Regions from separate parts of the Pedococcus sp. P2_D9 genome, predicted to be linked through region 2. Evidence: predicted binding sites of a transcription regulator. Region 2 holds the regulator's gene; the other holds the start of a gene.
The links. Region 2 encodes LexA, which represses DNA repair genes until DNA is damaged. Its sites were predicted from a motif close to TCGAACANNTGTTCGA; they were not measured.

Region 1 (8,287 bases), on a different contig from region 2:
ACGAGGGAAAGTCGATGGCCGGCCTCGTCGACCTCGTGACGTCCCGCGAGATCCCCGAGGACTCGACGGTGCTCTACGCACATCTCGGCGGGCAGCCCGCCCTCAACGCCTACTCAGGGATCTTCGACTGACCGGCGAAGGTCCAGCCGCGTTCGGCCAGCGCCTCTCGCAGGAAGCGCAGGGCGATCGGCCCCACGCCGTGGAGCGCCGCCAGCCCTTCCTCGCTGCGGTCCCTGACCTGCTCCAGGGTCCAGATCCCCTCGGCCCGCAGAGCCCGCGTCGCCGGGGCGCCGATGCGAGGCAGGGGAGTGCCGTCGGGGGCTGTGGCCCGGTCCAACCGAGGAGCACCCGACTCGGCGTCGACCACGGCCGCGCCGCGGGGTGAGAGCCGGTAGCCGATGTCGAGCGACTCCGTGAGGCCGAGCTCCTTGAGCTTGCGGACGTCACGCTTGAAGCTGGGGGTGTCCCGGCCCAGCTCGGCGGCAAGCTCCGGCGCGCGGACCGTGGGGAAGCGGTCGATGATCGCCAGCGTCGCCCTCGTCCAGGGGCCGATCCCCGAGGCGCGGTCGAGCCGGTCGAGTCGCTCGCGGATCGTGGCCACCTCGTCGGCCTCAGGCAGGGTGGCGCGCAGCTGCTCCCTCGGGTCGGCTCCCGCGTGGCGCAGCCCGACCCGCCACACCGGGCGGTCGGCCTTGGCCTCCAGCATCCGGCGCAGCTCGAGGAGGGACTTCGCGCCGGCCCGCCGGGCCTCCTCTGCAGTGATGCGCGAGGGGGCCACCTTGTCGACGGAGGTCACCTCCAGCAGGCCCACGCGGGTGCGCAGCCGGGTGCCCACGACGACCCGCGGACGGTCCCAGCGCCGGAACGCCAGATCGACGTCGCCCGCCTTGATGGCCGCGAGGGTGTCCGGTCGGATCATCATGGCGGCAACCTACCGGGCCAACGTCCGGATGGTGGGCGACGTGGTTCGGACGTTGGACGTGGGCCGGGCACGCGGCATACCCTCGTCCCGTGCGTTCCTTGCGCCTCCTCCTTCGCCGCCGCGGCGGGGCCTGACCGATCAGCCGCCCCTCGTCGCGGAGTTCGCGTTGCCGGCTGAGACCCTGAGTACAGCCACCTGCAGCGAATCGTGAGGCGAGAGAACATGATCCACCCCCAGCAGCCGTCGGGTATGCCGGTCGCGAAGTACGTGCCGTTCAAGGACCAGATCCCCTTCGAGCTGCCGGACCGCACGTGGCCGACGCGCGTCATCGAGCGTGCCCCGCGCTGGTGCGCGGTCGACCTGCGCGACGGCAACCAGGCGCTCATCGACCCGATGAGCCCGGACCGCAAGAAGCGGATGTTCGAGCTCCTCGTGCGAATGGGCTACAAGGAGATCGAGGTCGGCTTCCCCTCGGCGAGCCAGACCGACTTCGACTTCGTGCGGATGCTCATCGAGGACGACATGATCCCCGACGACGTGACGATCCAGGTTCTGACCCAGTGCCGCGACCACCTGGTCGAGCGGACCTTCGACTCCATCCGCGGGGCCAAGCAGGCGATCGTGCACTTCTACAACTCGACGTCGATCCTGCAGCGTCGCGTGGTCTTCGGGCTCGACCAGGACGGCATCGTCGACATCGCCCTCCAGGCAGCGCGACTGTGCCGCAAGCTCGAGGAGACCATCCCCGACACGATCGTCTACTACGAGTACAGCCCGGAGTCCTACACCGGCACCGAGCTCGAGTTCGCGGTGCGCATCTGCAACGAGGTGGCCGACGTCATCGACCCCACCCCGGACCACAAGATGATCATCAACCTCCCGGCCACGGTCGAGATGGCCACGCCCAACGTCTACGCCGACTCGATCGAGTGGATGATCCGCCACCTCGAGCGGCGCGAGTCGATCGTCGTGAGCCTGCACCCCCACAACGACCGGGGGACCGGCGTGGCCGCGGCCGAGCTGGCCTACCTCGCCGGCGCCGACCGCATCGAGGGCTGCCTGTTCGGCAACGGGGAGCGCACCGGCAACGTCGACCTCGTCACCCTCGGCATGAACCTCTTCAGCCAGGGCATCGACCCGCAGATCGACTTCTCCAACCTCGACGACATCCGTCGCACCGTCGAGCACTGCAACCAGCTGCCCGTCGGCGAGCGCCATCCCTGGGGCGGGGACCTCGTCTTCACCGCATTCTCCGGGTCTCACCAGGATGCGATCAAGAAGGGCTTCGAGGACATGGACCGCCAGGTCAAGGCGTCCGGCAAGTCCATCAACGAGCTCGTGTGGGGCGTGCCCTACCTGCCGATCGACCCGCACGACGTGGGCCGTTCCTACGAGGCCGTGGTCCGCGTCAACAGCCAGTCGGGCAAGGGCGGGGTTGCCTACCTGCTCAAGACCGAGCACCAGCTCGACCTGCCGCGTCGTCTCCAGATCGAGTTCAGCGGGGTCGTCCAGGCCAAGACCGACAGCGAGGGTGGCGAGGTCAGCGCGGCCCAGCTGTGGGAGATCTTCCAGGACGAGTACCTGCCCGCGGTCGACGGTGCCGTCAACACGTGGGGCCGCTTTACGCCGGTCAGCCACTCGCTCATCAGCGAGCAGGGCGGCGTCGACCGGATCAGCGCGACCATGCTCGACCGCGGCGTGGAGGTCACCATCGAGGGCACCGGCAACGGACCGATCGCCGCGTTCATCGACGCGTTGTCGACCCTCGGGGTCGACGTCCGCGTCCTCGACTACGCCGAGCACGCGCTGTCCGCAGGTGGCGACGCGAAGGCTGCCGCCTACGTCGAGTGCGCTGTCGGCGACCGCGTGCTCTGGGGTGTCGGCCTGCACTCCTCGATCGTCAAGGCGTCACTCACCGCGGTGCTGTCCGCCGTCAACCGTGCGGAGCGGATGGCCCCGGGCGAGTGACCTGAGGTATGCCGCGTGGCTGGGCCACGCGGCATGCCGTCGCCGTCTCCGTCGCCGTCTCCGTCAGCGGATGCGGGTTGTGTAGGTGGCGCTCGTCGGCGCCGACTCGTTACCCACGGGGTCGGTGGCCGTCGCCCGGACGGTGACGGAGCCGGCCTTGCCGGTGAGGACACCGGCTCGGGCGAAGTAGTCCTCTCCCAGGACGACCGACCACGTGCCGGAGGAGCTCGACGTGGTGGTCGTGTAGGGCGCCCCGTCGGAGTGCAGGACGCCGATGGTGAGCCCGCCTTCGGCGGTCGTGCCGGAGAGGGTGACCGTGCGGGTCTTGATCGTCGAGCCCGGTGTGGGCGAGACGATGGTGGGCGGTGCCGGGGCGAGCGTGTCGACCGTGAAGGTGCGGGTCTTCGTCGCGACGACCTGCTGCGAGGCGACCATGCTCACGGTCAGGGTGCGCTCGCCGTCGGCGACGTAGGCCAGGCCGCCGCTGTAACTGCCGTAGTAGCAGTTCTGCTCGGCGACCCACGGGTCGGAGTCGACGCTGATGCGCACGGTCGTGCCCTCGGCACACTGGCCGGAGAAGTCGACGAACGCGTTGTGGAGGCTGCCCTCCTGCGGGGTGTCGATGGTGAGGCGGGACGGGTCGATCGCGAAGCGGACGGCGGCGCAACCCTCACCGGTGAATCCCTCGCCGTCGGTGAGGCGAGCGCAGATCGTGTTGTCCCCGTAGGTCAGGTAGGCGTAGGCGTTCCAGTTGCCGTCGCCGTCGGAGAACGCCTCACGGACGTCGTGGCCGTTGATGGACACGATGACGGTCTGGCCCGGACGGTTGCTCGTGCCCCGGATGTAGACCGCCTCGGTGTCGACGGTCGACCCGTCGGCGGGGGAGGTGACCTCCACGACGACCGGTGGGGGCGCCACGACGGTGAACGAACGGTCGGCCGAGGCGAAGCTCGTCCCCGCATACCGAGCCTCCACCCTCAGCGAGTGCGACCCGGCGGCCACCCCGTAGTACTCCTGGTAGAAGAAGTCGTTGCTGCAGTCGACCGTGGCCGTGGAGCCGCCGTCCAGTGCGAGGGCGACCTGGGTGCCGTTCTGGCATGGACCGCTCACGGAGAAGCGGGTCGCCACCGACGCGCCCTGCTCGGGCCAGGCGACGGCGAACGCGTTCGGGTCAGGTCGGACGGTGCGGTTCACGCACGCGGTGGCGAGCGTCACGTCGTCGACCCGGACCAGCGCGCAGATGCTGTGGTCGCCGACCTGGAGGGAACCCACGGTGGTCGACCAGGCGCCGCGGCTGTCGACGGTGGGCGTCTGACCGGTCTCGACGCCGTCGACGACCATGGTCACGGTGCCGTTCGGCGAGCTCGCCTTGCCCGAGACCGGCACGAGGACCGCCGTGCCCGACGTCCCGTCCGCCGGACTCGTGATCGAGACGCTGGCGCGTACGGGTTTGGCCGCACCGGCCGGCACGGCGCCGCCGACGAAAGCGACCAGGGCGGCCACCAGGGCGGCGAGGACGCAGAGCGGGCGACGGGTGAGGTGCAGGCGCATGTGGAATCCCCCCATAGCGGACAAGTCGACACTGACTCGTGCCCGGAAGGATGACCCATCCCCACCAAGTTTGGCAACCCCCAATCTGCCCTGACCTGCACAAACGCCGAGGGGCGGCCGCTTGGCGCCGGCGGACCGGCTCGGTCGTCGCGTGCCGCGGGATCGGCGGGTCAGCGGACGCCGCGGGGGCGGAACTGGATCGAGATGCGCGGACCGACCGCCTTGGTGGTCTTGGGGATCGCGTGGTCCCACGTGCGCTGGCACGAGCCACCCATGACCACCAGGTCGCCGTGGCCGAGGGAGAAGCCCCTCGACTCCCCGCCACCCCGTGGCCGCAGGGCCAGGGTGCGGGCCGAGCCGATCGACAGGATCGCGACCATGGTGTCCAGGTCCTTGGCGCGGCCTATCCGGTCGCCGTGCCACGCGACGGAGTCGCGGCCGTCGCGGTAGAGACACATCCCGGCGGTCACGAAGGGCTCGCCGAGCTCCGCGGCATACCACCGGGACAGGGCGTCGCGGGCCTGCGTGAGGACCGGGTGGGGGAGAGCCTCGTCCTCGTCGTAGAACTTCAGCAGTCGGGGAACATCCACCATCCGCTCGTACATCTCGCGGCGCTCCGCGTGCCACGGCACCTCGCGGTGCAGGGACTCGAACAGCGTGTCGGCGCCGGCGAGCCAGCCCGGTCGGTAGTCGACCCACGCGCCGCGCGACAGCTCCGTGCGCGTCAGGCCCCCCGACAACGGGTGCAGCTCGATCTCGTCAGCGGTGTCGAGGAGCGAGCCCTGGAAGGCCATGGACATGCCCCCACGATAACCCATCTTCGAACAGGTGTTCTAGCCTTTGCGCGTCTGTCGGGCTCGGTAACTCCAAGCGGTTCTCCAAGTGGTGCTGCCGGGTGGCGCTACCGTCGTCCCATGGCGGAGAGGGACACCGGCGACGACAAGCTGGCCAGCGGACTGGCGTGTGGTTTGTGGGTGGGGCTGGTCGCAGTGGTGCTGCTGGTCCTGATCGTCGTCGTGGCGGTTTACGGCTTCGGTCTCTGAGCCGCGCGGCACGGCAGACGAGCTTCGGGCCCGGGACTTGCGACAATGGAGGCATGCCGCTCTACCGCGACGAAGGGATCGTCCTGCGCACCCAGAAGCTGGGTGAGGCCGACCGCATCGTCACCCTGCTCACGCGCACCCTGGGCAAGGTCCGCGTCGTCGGCAAGGGCGTCCGTCGCACCAAGAGCCGCTTCGGGGCGCGGCTCGAACCGGCGATGATGGTGGACGTCCAGTGCTACGAGGGCCGCAACCTCGACACCGTGACCCAGGCCGAGACGCTGGCCTCCTGGGGTGACGTGCTGGCGCGGGACTACACGACCTACACCGCCGCGGCCGCGATGCTCGAGACCGCCGACCGGCTCACCGAGGAGCGCGAACCCAACCTCCAGCAGTACCTCCTGCTCCAGGGCGCGCTGCGCTCGATGGCCGAGGGACTGCACGACCCCGGCCTGGTCCTCGACGCCTACCTGCTTCGCGCGCTCGCCGTGGCCGGCTGGGCGCCGAGCTTCCACGACTGTGCACGCTGCGGCGCCGAGGGGCCGCACCGCGCGTTCAACCTCGCCTCGGGTGGCACTGTCTGCCCCGTATGCCGTCCGGTCGGGTCTGCTGCGCCCGCGCCCGAGACGCTCGCACTCTTGGCCGCCCTGCTGGCCGGGGACTGGGTCATCGCCGACGCGTCGCAGGGGCGACACCGCCGGGAGGGCAGCACCCTGGCCAGCGCCTTCCTCCAGTGGCACCTCGAGCGGGGTGTGCGATCGTTGCGCCTCGTGGACCGACGTGACCCCGACCAGCCCCGGCTCGACTCCCGCGTGACGTGGTCGCCCGCACCGCTCAGCGTGGTGGAGAAGGTCGAGGCGGCACACGCCGCCGCCCAGGTGGCCAAGGCGTGAGCACGGCATACCCCCGGCCGTTCGCCCACCCGAGCGGCGCCCAGCCACCGTCGCTGCCCGCCGAGCTCGTGCCACGCCACGTCGCGATCGTCATGGACGGCAACGGACGCTGGGCCAACCAGCGAGGCCTGCCCCGCACCAAGGGCCACGAAGCCGGAGAGGCGGCCCTGCTCGACGTGACGGCCGGTGCGATCGAGGCCGGTGTGACCCACCTGTCGGCGTACGCCTTCTCCACCGAGAACTGGAAGCGCAGCCCCGACGAGGTGCGTTTCCTCATGGGCTTCAACCGCGACGTGATCCGGCGCCGTCGCGACCAGCTGCACGAGTGGGGCGTCCGCATGCGGTGGGTCGGTCGGCGGCCGCGCCTGTGGGGCTCGGTCATCAAGGAGCTCGAGATCGCCCAGGAGCTGACCAGGCACAACACCGGGCTGACCCTGTACTTCTGCGTCAACTACGGCGGGCGTGCGGAGATCGCCGACGCGGTGCAGCGGATCGCCGAGCAGGTGCAGCGCGGCAAGCTCAAGCCGGGATCGATCGACGAGAAGACGATCGCGCGGCACCTGCCCGAGGCCGACATGCCGGACGTCGACCTGTTCGTGCGCAGCTCGGGGGAGCAGCGGACCAGCAACTTCCTGCTGTGGCAGAGCGCCTACGCCGAGATGGTCTTCCAGGACACGCTGTGGCCCGACTACGACCGGCGCCACCTGTGGGCGGCCATCCAGACCTACGCCGAGCGTGATCGACGCTACGGCGGGGCAGTCGACCTTTCCACGACCTGAGGAGGGGCCTCCCACCGCCAGCAGCGGTCAGGACGAGGCGCAGGTGGCGCAGGTGCCGAAGATCTCCAGCGTGTGGCGCACCTCGGTGAACCCGTGCTCCGCACTGACCCGAGCCGCCCATGCCTCGACGGCCGCACCCTCGACCTCGACGGTCCGGCCGCACTCGCGGCAGACCAGGTGGTGGTGGTGGCCGGTCGAGCAGGCGCGGTAGACGGCTTCGCCCTCGTCGGTGCGCAACATGTCGATCTCGCCCTCGGCGGCCATCGCCTGGAGGTTGCGGTAGACGGTGGCGAGCCCGACCTTGTCCCCGCCCTCGCGCAGCAGGGCGTGCAGCTCCTGCGCAGAGCGGAACTCGCCGGTCTCGGCCAGGACGGCAGTGACAGCGGCTCGCTGGCGGGTGGGGCGCCGGGCGCCCTCGGTGGTATGCCGTTCCTGGACTCCGGTCATTGTGGTGCCTTCTCCTTCTCGGCCTCATGACTGCCGTCGTGCGGACTGCCGTCGGGTGAGCTGCCGTCGTGGTGGTGGCTGATCGCCTCGTGCCTGGCGGGGTCGTGCTCGTCGTAGTGACCCTCGTGCGGAGCGTGCCGGTGCCCGTCGTGGACGTAGTCGACGTGGTCGCCGTGGGCGACTGCGGGGTGGCCGCACTCGGGACCGTGCTCGTGGTCGTGGCGCTCGGCTCTTCGGTGCTGGTGGGCCCGCGCCCTGGCGACTGCCGCCGTGCCGGTGGCGGCCACCACGAAGAACCCGATGGCCAGCAGCACGATCGTTCCGCCGGAAGGGGTTTCGGCGTAGAACGACATGATCACCCCGCCGACACTGGACACGACGCCCACGAGCACCGCCCATCGCGTGGATGCGCGGAAGCTGCGCCCCAGCAGCTGGGCGGTCGCGTTGGGGATGATCATGAGGGCGCTGATGAGCAGCAGCCCGACCACGCGCATCGACACCACGACCGTCACCGCTGTGAGCACGGCCAGGGCGATGTTGAGGCCGGTGACGGGAAGCCCGCTGGCCCGGGCGTACTCCTCGTCGTTGGCGACGGCGAACAGCCACGGCCGGAGCAGCCAGGTCGCGAAGAGCACCACGAGGGCGAGTCCGGCGAACACCCACAGGTCGCGCTGGTCGGCCGTGGTG
Region 2 (8,287 bases):
CCTCGACCTCACCACGACAGGCACCAACCCAGTGGGCAGCACCGTCCACCTGTTCAACGGCAGCAAGGACGCGCTCGGCATCGCGGCGGGCTCCCTCGTGGTGGAGCCGTCCACGGCCGGCTTCGTCGCCGAGCTCGAGACCGAGGGCGCCATCGCCCCCGGCGACGCGGTCTCCGTGACCGTGACCTGGACGCCGGCCGGCCCCGGCACCGCGACGGCCAAGCTCACCGCACAGCTCGGCGGGTATGCCGCGGACGTCCAGCTGCGGGGAGTCAGTACCTGAGGTCGTGGCTCCGCAACCTCAGCGCCAGGGCGACCAGGCAGGGGAACGTCACGGTGAGGATGACGACGCGCTGGGCCAACCCGGCATACCCGTGCAGTGGGGTATCCTCGCCGATCGCGAAGGCGCCGAGCGTCACGAACCCGACCAACGCCAGCAGCCCCGCGACGAGGGTCCAGCGTGGCAGCACTGTGCCCCATCGCGGATCGGCCCGCAGGCTGTGCGACAGGGCGAGCAGCGCCAGCCCTGAGCTGAGGAAGAAGGTCACGCCGCCGACGAAGTGGTACCCGGGGTCGTAGGCGACGCCTTGGGCGTCCTGCTCGATGGGGAAGGCCGCGGCGATGAACAGTCCGACGCTGCACAGCCCGAGGAGGGGCGGGCCCAGCCGGCTCAGCCGGCTTCGAGCGACACCGCGGTGCATCCCCCCAGCGAACGCCGCCATGAGGACGCCGAACACGACGAAGTTCGCCTGCTGGACCCAGCCGTGCGGTCCGGCCTCGAGGTTGCTCACCGGCTCGCTGACCCAGTCGTAGGTGTCGTGGCGGGCCAGCTGCTGGACGAGGAAGACCGAGGTGAACAGGATCGGGCCCGTGATGCCGGCGAGGGCAGGCCAGTGCAGGTCTGCCGTGCCGGCGTGGGTGGCGCCGCCGGTGGTGGTGGGGATTGCCTTGTGTGGGGAGATCGAGGTGGTCATGGCTGCCTCCTGGTCGGGTGGGTGCTCATGCCCTCGACGCTACGAAGGGCCCGCCTCATCCCGCGTCGGCCGATCCGCCCACTCGCGCACTCACCTGGATGGGTCGATCGACCCATCTAGCCCTTGTTCACGCTGTAGTCGATGAAGGTGGCGTACTCGCTCTGCCGGACGCCCTTGTGGGTCAGCTCGATGTCCTGCTCGAAGCCGTCGAACAGTCGCTTGCCCCCGCCCAGGATGACCGGGGCCACGATGATCGACAGGTCGTCGACGAGCCCAGCGGCCAGGGCCTGCCGGATCACGTCGGCGCCGCCCATCACGTGCACGTCCTTGTCCCCTGCGACGGCCCGCGCCTGCTCGACGGCCTCGGCCAGACCGTCGACGAACGTGAACGCGTCGCCCTCGGGCTGGTCCTCCGGTCGGTGCGTGACGATGAAGAACGGCACGTCCCAGGGGTTCTGGTCACCCCAGTGCCCGGCTGCCTCGTAGGTCGCGCGCCCTCCGACCACCGCACCGAAGTTGGCCATGGCCTCGTCCATCCACGCCTTGTCGACCTCCCCCATCTGGCCGGTTGGCTCCTCGGCATAGGTCCACGGCCCGCCGAACACCCAGTAGTGCAGCCGCTCGCCGCCCTCACCGAGCCCCTTGTCCGGGCCGTCGTCCGGTCCGGTGACGTAACCGTCGACCGACGTCGTGATCCCTGCGATGACCTTGCCCATGACTGCCGCCTTCCGTGGTCCGTGCCCACGGTCGGCGTCGGCCCGGTGTTCGTGTCTCCTGGTGTTCCTGTCAGCAGTACCGACCGGCAACGGTCCACGAACTCATCGGTCCCTCAGGCGGGGCCGCCCTCGCACTGCGCCTTGAGCCCCGCCGACTCCATCGCGAGGTAGCGCTCGGTGAGCCCGTGGTAGAGCCGGCCGACCAGCGAACCCACGATCCCGCTCTGCTCCACCGAGAGGCGGACCCTGCTGCCACCGCCGGGGAGCGCCTCCACCGAGTGCCTCGCCGTGGTGAGCGCCCCGGGGCCGGACGACACCCACGTGAACATCCGTCCGGGGTCGAACTCGGTCACCACCCAGTCCACCGTCGGGACCTTGGGCTGGCTGATCTTGGCGGCCGAGCCCGTCCGCAACGGGCCGTCCTCGAGGCGGCGAACCCAGCGCACCGAGGCGGTCCAGTCCGACCAGTGCTCGACGTCCGTGAGCACCTCCCAGACCCTTTCCGGCGGGGCGGCGATGTCGACGGTCGTGCTCTGCTCCACCCCTCCATGGTCGCGCACCTGTCGGCGGTATTCGAGAGGATGACGCCATGGATCACGCGAGCGTCCTCGCCCAGCGGCTGGCCACCCAGCGGCTCAGCTCGGCGCCGCTGCCCCGCGCCGCAGACGTCGTGCGACTGCTCACGTGTGTGCAGAGCCAGGAGCGCGACCACGCCTTCTTCTCGCTCGCCATGCGCTCCCGCAAGGACCGGTATGCCGCGGTGCAGCGTGAGTTCGACACCGGCGCCTTCCTGCGCACCCACATCCTGCGGCCGACGTGGCACTTCGTCGCTCCCGAGGACCTGCGCTGGATCCTCGCCCTCACCTCGCCGCGCGTGCTGTCGAGCATGGGAGCGCGGCACCGCCAGCTCGGCCTCGACGACACGAAGCGGCTCGGCGACGGGTTCGAGCTGCTGGCAAAACTGTTGCAGGACAAGAACTTTCTCACTCGACCCGAGCTCGGTGAGGCGTTCGTCGAGCGCGGTTCACGCATCAAGCCCGGCGAACAGCTCGGCCACCTGCTCATCGTCGCGGAGATGCGCGGCCTGGTCTGCTCAGGGCCGATGAAGGGTGTCCACCACTCCTACGCCCTCGTCGACGAGGTCATTGCGCCGACACCCGAACGCAGCCGGGACGAGGCTGTCGTGGAGCTGGTCCGACGGTTCTTCAGCGGCCACGGGCCGGCCTCGGTCAAGGACTTCACCCGGTGGGCCACCATGACGGTCAGCGACACCAAGGCAGCGCTCGCACAGCTCGGCGACCACCTGGAGGAAGTGGAGGTCGACGGCATCCCGCACTGGTTCGACCCGACGCAGGTGCGCCGGGTCAGTCGAGGCGCCCCGGCGGCATACCTCTTCCCGACCTATGACGAGGCGGTGCTGACCTATCCGCAGGTGAACTTCTCAGCGCTGCCCGGCCACCCCTATGCCGAACACACCGACCCGTTCTGGGCGAGCGTGGTGCTCGACGGCACCAACGTCGGGCTCTGGAAACGGACCGTGCGACCCGACGCCGTGCAGGTCGAGGTGCACCTCGCTCCTGAGGTCTCGACTCGAGGACGCACCCAGGTCAGGGTGGCGGCCCAGCGCCTCGCTGGCTTCCTTGGGCGCGACCTGTCCCTGGTCGAGAACGAAGGCACCCCGCACCTCTGGGGCGGCGAGCTCGGCCACCCAGCACGCAGGCCGAAGCGGGCCGACCGCTGAGCGGTCGGCCCGCCACCGTCCTAGGAGACGAAGCCCCGGAAGGCGTCGGTGATGCAGCCGACTGAGCCGGCATCGAGCGTGCAGGTGCGGTTGTCGCCCGCCAGCTTGCCGCCGCCCGAGCTCACGCCCGGCAGGGTCGAGTCGATGACCCACCAGTCCCCGAAGGTCCGGTAGCCGCCGCCTTCTGGGAGCACGTTCGGGTTCTGGAACGCGGGGAGGGTGATGAAGGCCTGATATCCGACCGTCACCGTCGCCGTGCCACAGGTGAGCTGCTTGACCCCGCTGAAGACGAGCTGGTTGTGGGTCCGCAGGTCGGCGGCGTTCTCGAGGTCGGTGACCTGGGTGCATGCCGAGAGCGGACCAGTCGCGGCCGTGATGTCGCTGGGTCCGTCCACGAACTGGGTGTCGACGGTGAACGAGGTGGGAGTTCCCGCCGCGGCGATGGCCGGGAGCACCGAGAAGGTCACTGCTCCGGCAGCTGCGGCCAGGGCGGCCGCCATCCGTGTGGTGGTGTGCATGCCGACCACGGTCCTACGAGGTTCGCGCCCAGCGCATCGTGGTTATCGCGTAGCGCGAAATGCGTAGGGCACTCGACCGGCGCGCTCAGTCGGCAGCTGGCGGGTCTCAGCCGACGGCGGGGATGAGCAGCGTCTGACCGGCGTGGACGTTGCTGTCGGTCAGGTCGTTGGCGACCTGGATCTGGGCGACCGCCTCGGCCATGGACAGCTGCGGGAGCTGCTCGACCGCGATCTGCGACAGGGTCTGACCGGACTGCACCGTGGTGGAGTGGTCGATCACGGTGGCGGACGCGCCACCGGAGAACACGGCGATCGCCAGGGCCACGGCCGTCACCACGACGGTGAGCGTGATCGCGAGCCGGGCTGCACGGGTCAGGCGCAGCGGGGCGGCGGGAGCGACGGCGACCTCTGGGCCGGTGGGCACCGAGACCAGGCGGGGGCGAGCCGGGCGAACGGGGACCCGCACCGGTGCGGGGGCGACGTCCCAAGCGACTGCTGCACTCATCAGGTCCTCCATCGTGACGTGCTCTGCTGCGTTCCTCGAACGGGTGTGCGAAGAACTGCTTGACTGATTTCTAGCACGCATGTTCGAATCAATCAAGACACGCGTCGAACACATGTTTGGCACAGGCGTTCGAAGGCCATACGCTGTGTTCATGCCGCTAGCACATCAGAGGGCACTGACAACGGCTCCGCGAGCACCCGGCATACGGCACCTGACCTGCACCTGCACCCGAAACTGCTCAAGTGAGGAAGCGGCATGAGCGACGACAACGTCAAGGAACTGCCCGACCGCGATCGCGGTGACGGGCTCACCGTCCGGCAGCGACGGGTGCTCGAGGTGATCCGCAACTCGGTCGACCGGCGCGGCTACCCGCCGAGCCTGCGCGAGATCGGCGAGGCGGTCGGCCTCACCTCCCCCAGCTCGGTCGCCCACCAGCTCTCCACCCTCGAGCGCAAGGGCTTCCTGCGCCGCGACCCCAACCGGCCGCGCGCCATCGAGGTGGTCTCCCCCGACTCCCCCGCCGACATGCGGGGCTACCGCGGCGGCGCCTCCGCCGAGGACGAGACGGCGACCTACGACGAGACCGGGTCCGGCGACCAGCGCCCGGCTGCGACCTACGTGCCCGTGCTCGGGCGCATCGCCGCCGGTGTGCCCATCCTCGCCGAGGAAACCGTCGAGGACGTCTTCCCTCTCCCCCGGCAGATCGTCGGCGAGGGCCAGCTGTTCCTCCTCCAGGTCGTCGGCGACTCGATGATCGAAGCCGCGATCTGCGACGGCGACTGGGTCGTCGTCCGCCAGCAGCCCACGGCCGACAACGGAGACATCGTCGCGGCGATGCTCGACAACGAGGCCACCGTCAAGACCTTCAAGCGCAAGGACGGCAAGGTGTGGCTGATGCCGCACAACGCCGCCTTCGACCCCATCGACGGAGACCACGCCACGATCCTCGGCAAGGTCACGGCGGTGCTTCGTCGGGTCTGAGCTCGACCCTCAGGTCCGGCGACGTGTGCCGCGGAGCGCCTCGTGCGCTCCGCGGCACACGTGCGTGCAGGCGCGTCGTGGGGCCGGCACGAGTCGACCCATCATCCGTTCGGCTGATGGCTCATTCGCCCGAATGGACTGAAGCGGACCTCGCGGGCCCGTGTGCGTCACGTGCCCCGTAACAGGCGACTCGCACGTGCGTTCTCTACACATGGAGGCCCAACCCGACCCCGATCTCACCGACCAGGTGCTGGGGTCCGAGATCGAACTGCTCGCGGACCTGATCGACGCCGCGAGCCACGCCTGCTCGCAGCTGAACCTGGACCAGATCGACGCGGCTCTCGGGATCTGTCGGGCACAGGGTCAGCTCCCCGCCCAGTCCCCCGCCCATTCCCCCGCTCAGTCACCCAGCGCGTCGAGGTAGTGCGTGATCTTGGTGGCGAAGCGTTCGCCGCCGTCACCCTCGGCCCACAGCTCCCACAGCTCGTTGTCGTCTGACTGCATCGCCCGGTGCAGTGCCCGGGTGGCGAGCTCCTCCAGCTGTTCGTCCACCTCGATGGGTTCCTCGTCGACCCACCAGGGCACATTGCGTTCGCCCACGACGGATTCGAAGTCGTCGCAGGCAGCCACGAGCACCGCTGCGGCCACCGCCTGCGACATGGTCGGCGCCTCGATGTACCCCCGCGCGCGGACCACTTGGTCGAGGGCCGCCTCGACCCGCTTGCGTCGCACGTCCTGCTCGGACTCCTCGAGCTCGTCGAGCAGGTCGAGTGCGTCGTCGTTCTCGAACGGCCCGGCTCCGGTGGCGCCCATCTCCCAACCTCCACAGCGTGCGAACGATGCTCCTTCGAGGGTGCCAAGAGACGCAGCGACACGCCAGTCCTACTCGTGCGGAGTCATCCGTTGGTACCAGGCCGTGTCGACGTAACGACCGAACTTGTGTCCGACCTCGTGAAGCACTCCCACCCGCTCGAAGCCGCACGCGACGTGCAGCGCCACGCTGGCGTCGTTCGGTAGGGCGATCACGGCCACCTGGGTGTGCACCTCAGGTGCGGCGTCCAGCCGCGCCAGCAGCGCGGCATACAAGGTCCGTCCGAGGCCGAGACCGCGCGCGCCCTCCGCGAGGTAGACCGACACCTCCTTGGTGCCGTCGTAGGCCGGCCGCGGGCGAAAGGCACCGGAGAACGCGTACCCGAGCAGCTGCTCGTCCGCGCAGGCGACGAGGACGACGTTGCCGACGTTGCCGGCACCGGTGGCGGCGAGCTTCTCACCGAGGTATGCCGCGCCGCGGGGTTCGGTGTCGAAGGTCGCCACCGAGGTGCGGACCTGCTCGTCGTAGATGGCGGCCATCGCGGGGAGGTCCGCCGGCGTCGCGTCACGGACGACGATTGCGCGGCCGCTGTCCGGGGCAATGCTGCTCATATCGGCGATGCTAGGGGGATGAGCGACGAGCACGGCCACCGCCACGACCACAGCCACGGGACGCACGACTCGGCTGAGGCTTCGAAGCTGCCCGACCCCGACCGCGGTGGGCCGACGGACCGACAGGCCTTGTGGGACGAGCGGTATGCCGCCCACGAGCACGTCTGGAGCGCGACGCCCAACGCCGAGGTGGAAAGGATCGTGGGCGCCTGGCCGCCCGGTCGCGCCCTCGACCTCGGCGCCGGCGAGGGCCGACACGCCGTGTGGCTGGCCTCGAAGGGCTGGCGGGTCACGGCGGTCGACTTCTCGGCGGTGGGGCTGGCCAAGGGCGAGAAGGAGGCCTCCAGTCGCGGGCTCCGGATCGACTGGGTGGTGGCGGACGCCCGGTCCTGGCACCCGGCGCCCCTATTCCTCTTCGACCTCGTCCTCGTGTCGTACCTCCACCTGCCCTCCGACGTGGTCTCCCGCACCCGGACGTGGCTGACGCCGGGCGGTGCGCTGGTGGTCGTCGGCCACGGCCTGCGCAACCTCACCGAAGGGGTCGGCGGCCCGTCCGACCCGGCGCTGCTGCACACACCCGAGCAGCTGCGGGCGGCGGCCGGGGACCTGGACGTCGAGCGCTGCGAGGAGTACGTGCGGCCCACCGAGCAGGGCGACGCGATCGACGTGGTGCTGATAGCCCGGCGACCGGCGTGAGGTTCGTCAGGCGGCCAGCCGGCTGAGCAGTTCCTCGAGGGTCGGGGCGAGGGGCGCGTCGAGCTGCACGGTGGCCTCGCCGTCGCCTCGGGTTGGTCCGCGGGTGATGATCGCGACCGGGATGTCGAGCGCTGCCGCACGGCGGACGAACCGATAGCCGCTCATGACCTTGAGGCTGGAGCCCAGGACGACCAGCGCGCTGGCCTGCTCCGTGAGGCGAAAACACTTCTCCACCAACGGTTTCGGCACGGACTCGCCGAAGAACACGACGTCTGGCTTGAGCGTGTCGTGACCGCAGACCAGGCACAGGGGTGTGCGGAAGGCGGCCACGTCGAGGTCGTTGAGGACGATGTCGCCGTCCGGACGGATCTCGTCGCTGGTCACCGTGTAGGTGGGATTGGCCTCGCGCATCCGGTCGTCGAGGTCCCAGCGGGAGGTGCGGTCGCCACAGGTCAGGCAGACGACCCGCGCCAGTGACCCGTGCAGCTCCTCGACGTCGGTGGCGCCGGCGCGCTGGTGCAGGCCGTCGACGTTCTGGGTGATGACCGGGCCGACAAGCCCGCGGCCCTGGAGCCTCGCCACGGCCTCGTGGCCCGAGTTGGGCTCGGCCCGGTTGAACCGCTGCCACCCCACATAGCTGCGCGCCCAGTAGCGCTGCCTCGCCTCGGAGGACCCCAGGAACTCGGCGTACTGCATGGGGGTCACGCGGCGCGTGCCGTCAGGGCCCCGGTAGT

Region 1: the regulator LexA is predicted to act here: its motif matches at 5,262-5,277, upstream of AC1DXJ_RS17675 (alpha-ketoglutarate-dependent dioxygenase AlkB).

The regions. Positions count from the first base shown of each region.
Region 1 is NZ_JBFUEI010000012.1:183,319-191,605, forward strand. Features, by position in the region: gene AC1DXJ_RS17655 (1-aminocyclopropane-1-carboxylate deaminase) at 1-131, shown strand, start outside; gene AC1DXJ_RS17660 (hypothetical protein) at 110-922, opposite strand; gene leuA (2-isopropylmalate synthase) at 1,145-2,890, shown strand; gene AC1DXJ_RS17670 (hypothetical protein) at 2,954-4,441, opposite strand; gene AC1DXJ_RS17675 (alpha-ketoglutarate-dependent dioxygenase AlkB) at 4,612-5,241, opposite strand; gene AC1DXJ_RS17680 (hypothetical protein) at 5,356-5,484, shown strand; gene recO (DNA repair protein RecO) at 5,538-6,374, shown strand; gene AC1DXJ_RS17690 (isoprenyl transferase) at 6,371-7,153, shown strand; gene AC1DXJ_RS17695 (Fur family transcriptional regulator) at 7,181-7,600, opposite strand; gene AC1DXJ_RS17700 (metal ABC transporter permease) at 7,597-8,287, opposite strand, start outside.
Region 2 is NZ_JBFUEI010000005.1:181,333-189,619, forward strand. Features, by position in the region: gene AC1DXJ_RS10980 (hypothetical protein) at 1-283, shown strand, start outside; gene AC1DXJ_RS10985 (DUF998 domain-containing protein) at 273-974, opposite strand; gene AC1DXJ_RS10990 (dihydrofolate reductase family protein) at 1,091-1,690, opposite strand; gene AC1DXJ_RS10995 (SRPBCC family protein) at 1,804-2,232, opposite strand; gene AC1DXJ_RS11000 (winged helix DNA-binding domain-containing protein) at 2,280-3,431, shown strand; gene AC1DXJ_RS11005 (hypothetical protein) at 3,452-3,949, opposite strand; gene AC1DXJ_RS11010 (LysM peptidoglycan-binding domain-containing protein) at 4,056-4,454, opposite strand; gene lexA (transcriptional repressor LexA) at 4,710-5,435, shown strand; gene AC1DXJ_RS11020 (hypothetical protein) at 5,647-5,859, shown strand; gene AC1DXJ_RS11025 (DUF4259 domain-containing protein) at 5,835-6,248, opposite strand; gene AC1DXJ_RS11030 (N-acetyltransferase family protein) at 6,318-6,857, opposite strand; gene AC1DXJ_RS11035 (class I SAM-dependent methyltransferase) at 6,876-7,553, shown strand; gene AC1DXJ_RS11040 (NAD-dependent protein deacetylase) at 7,560-8,287, opposite strand, start outside.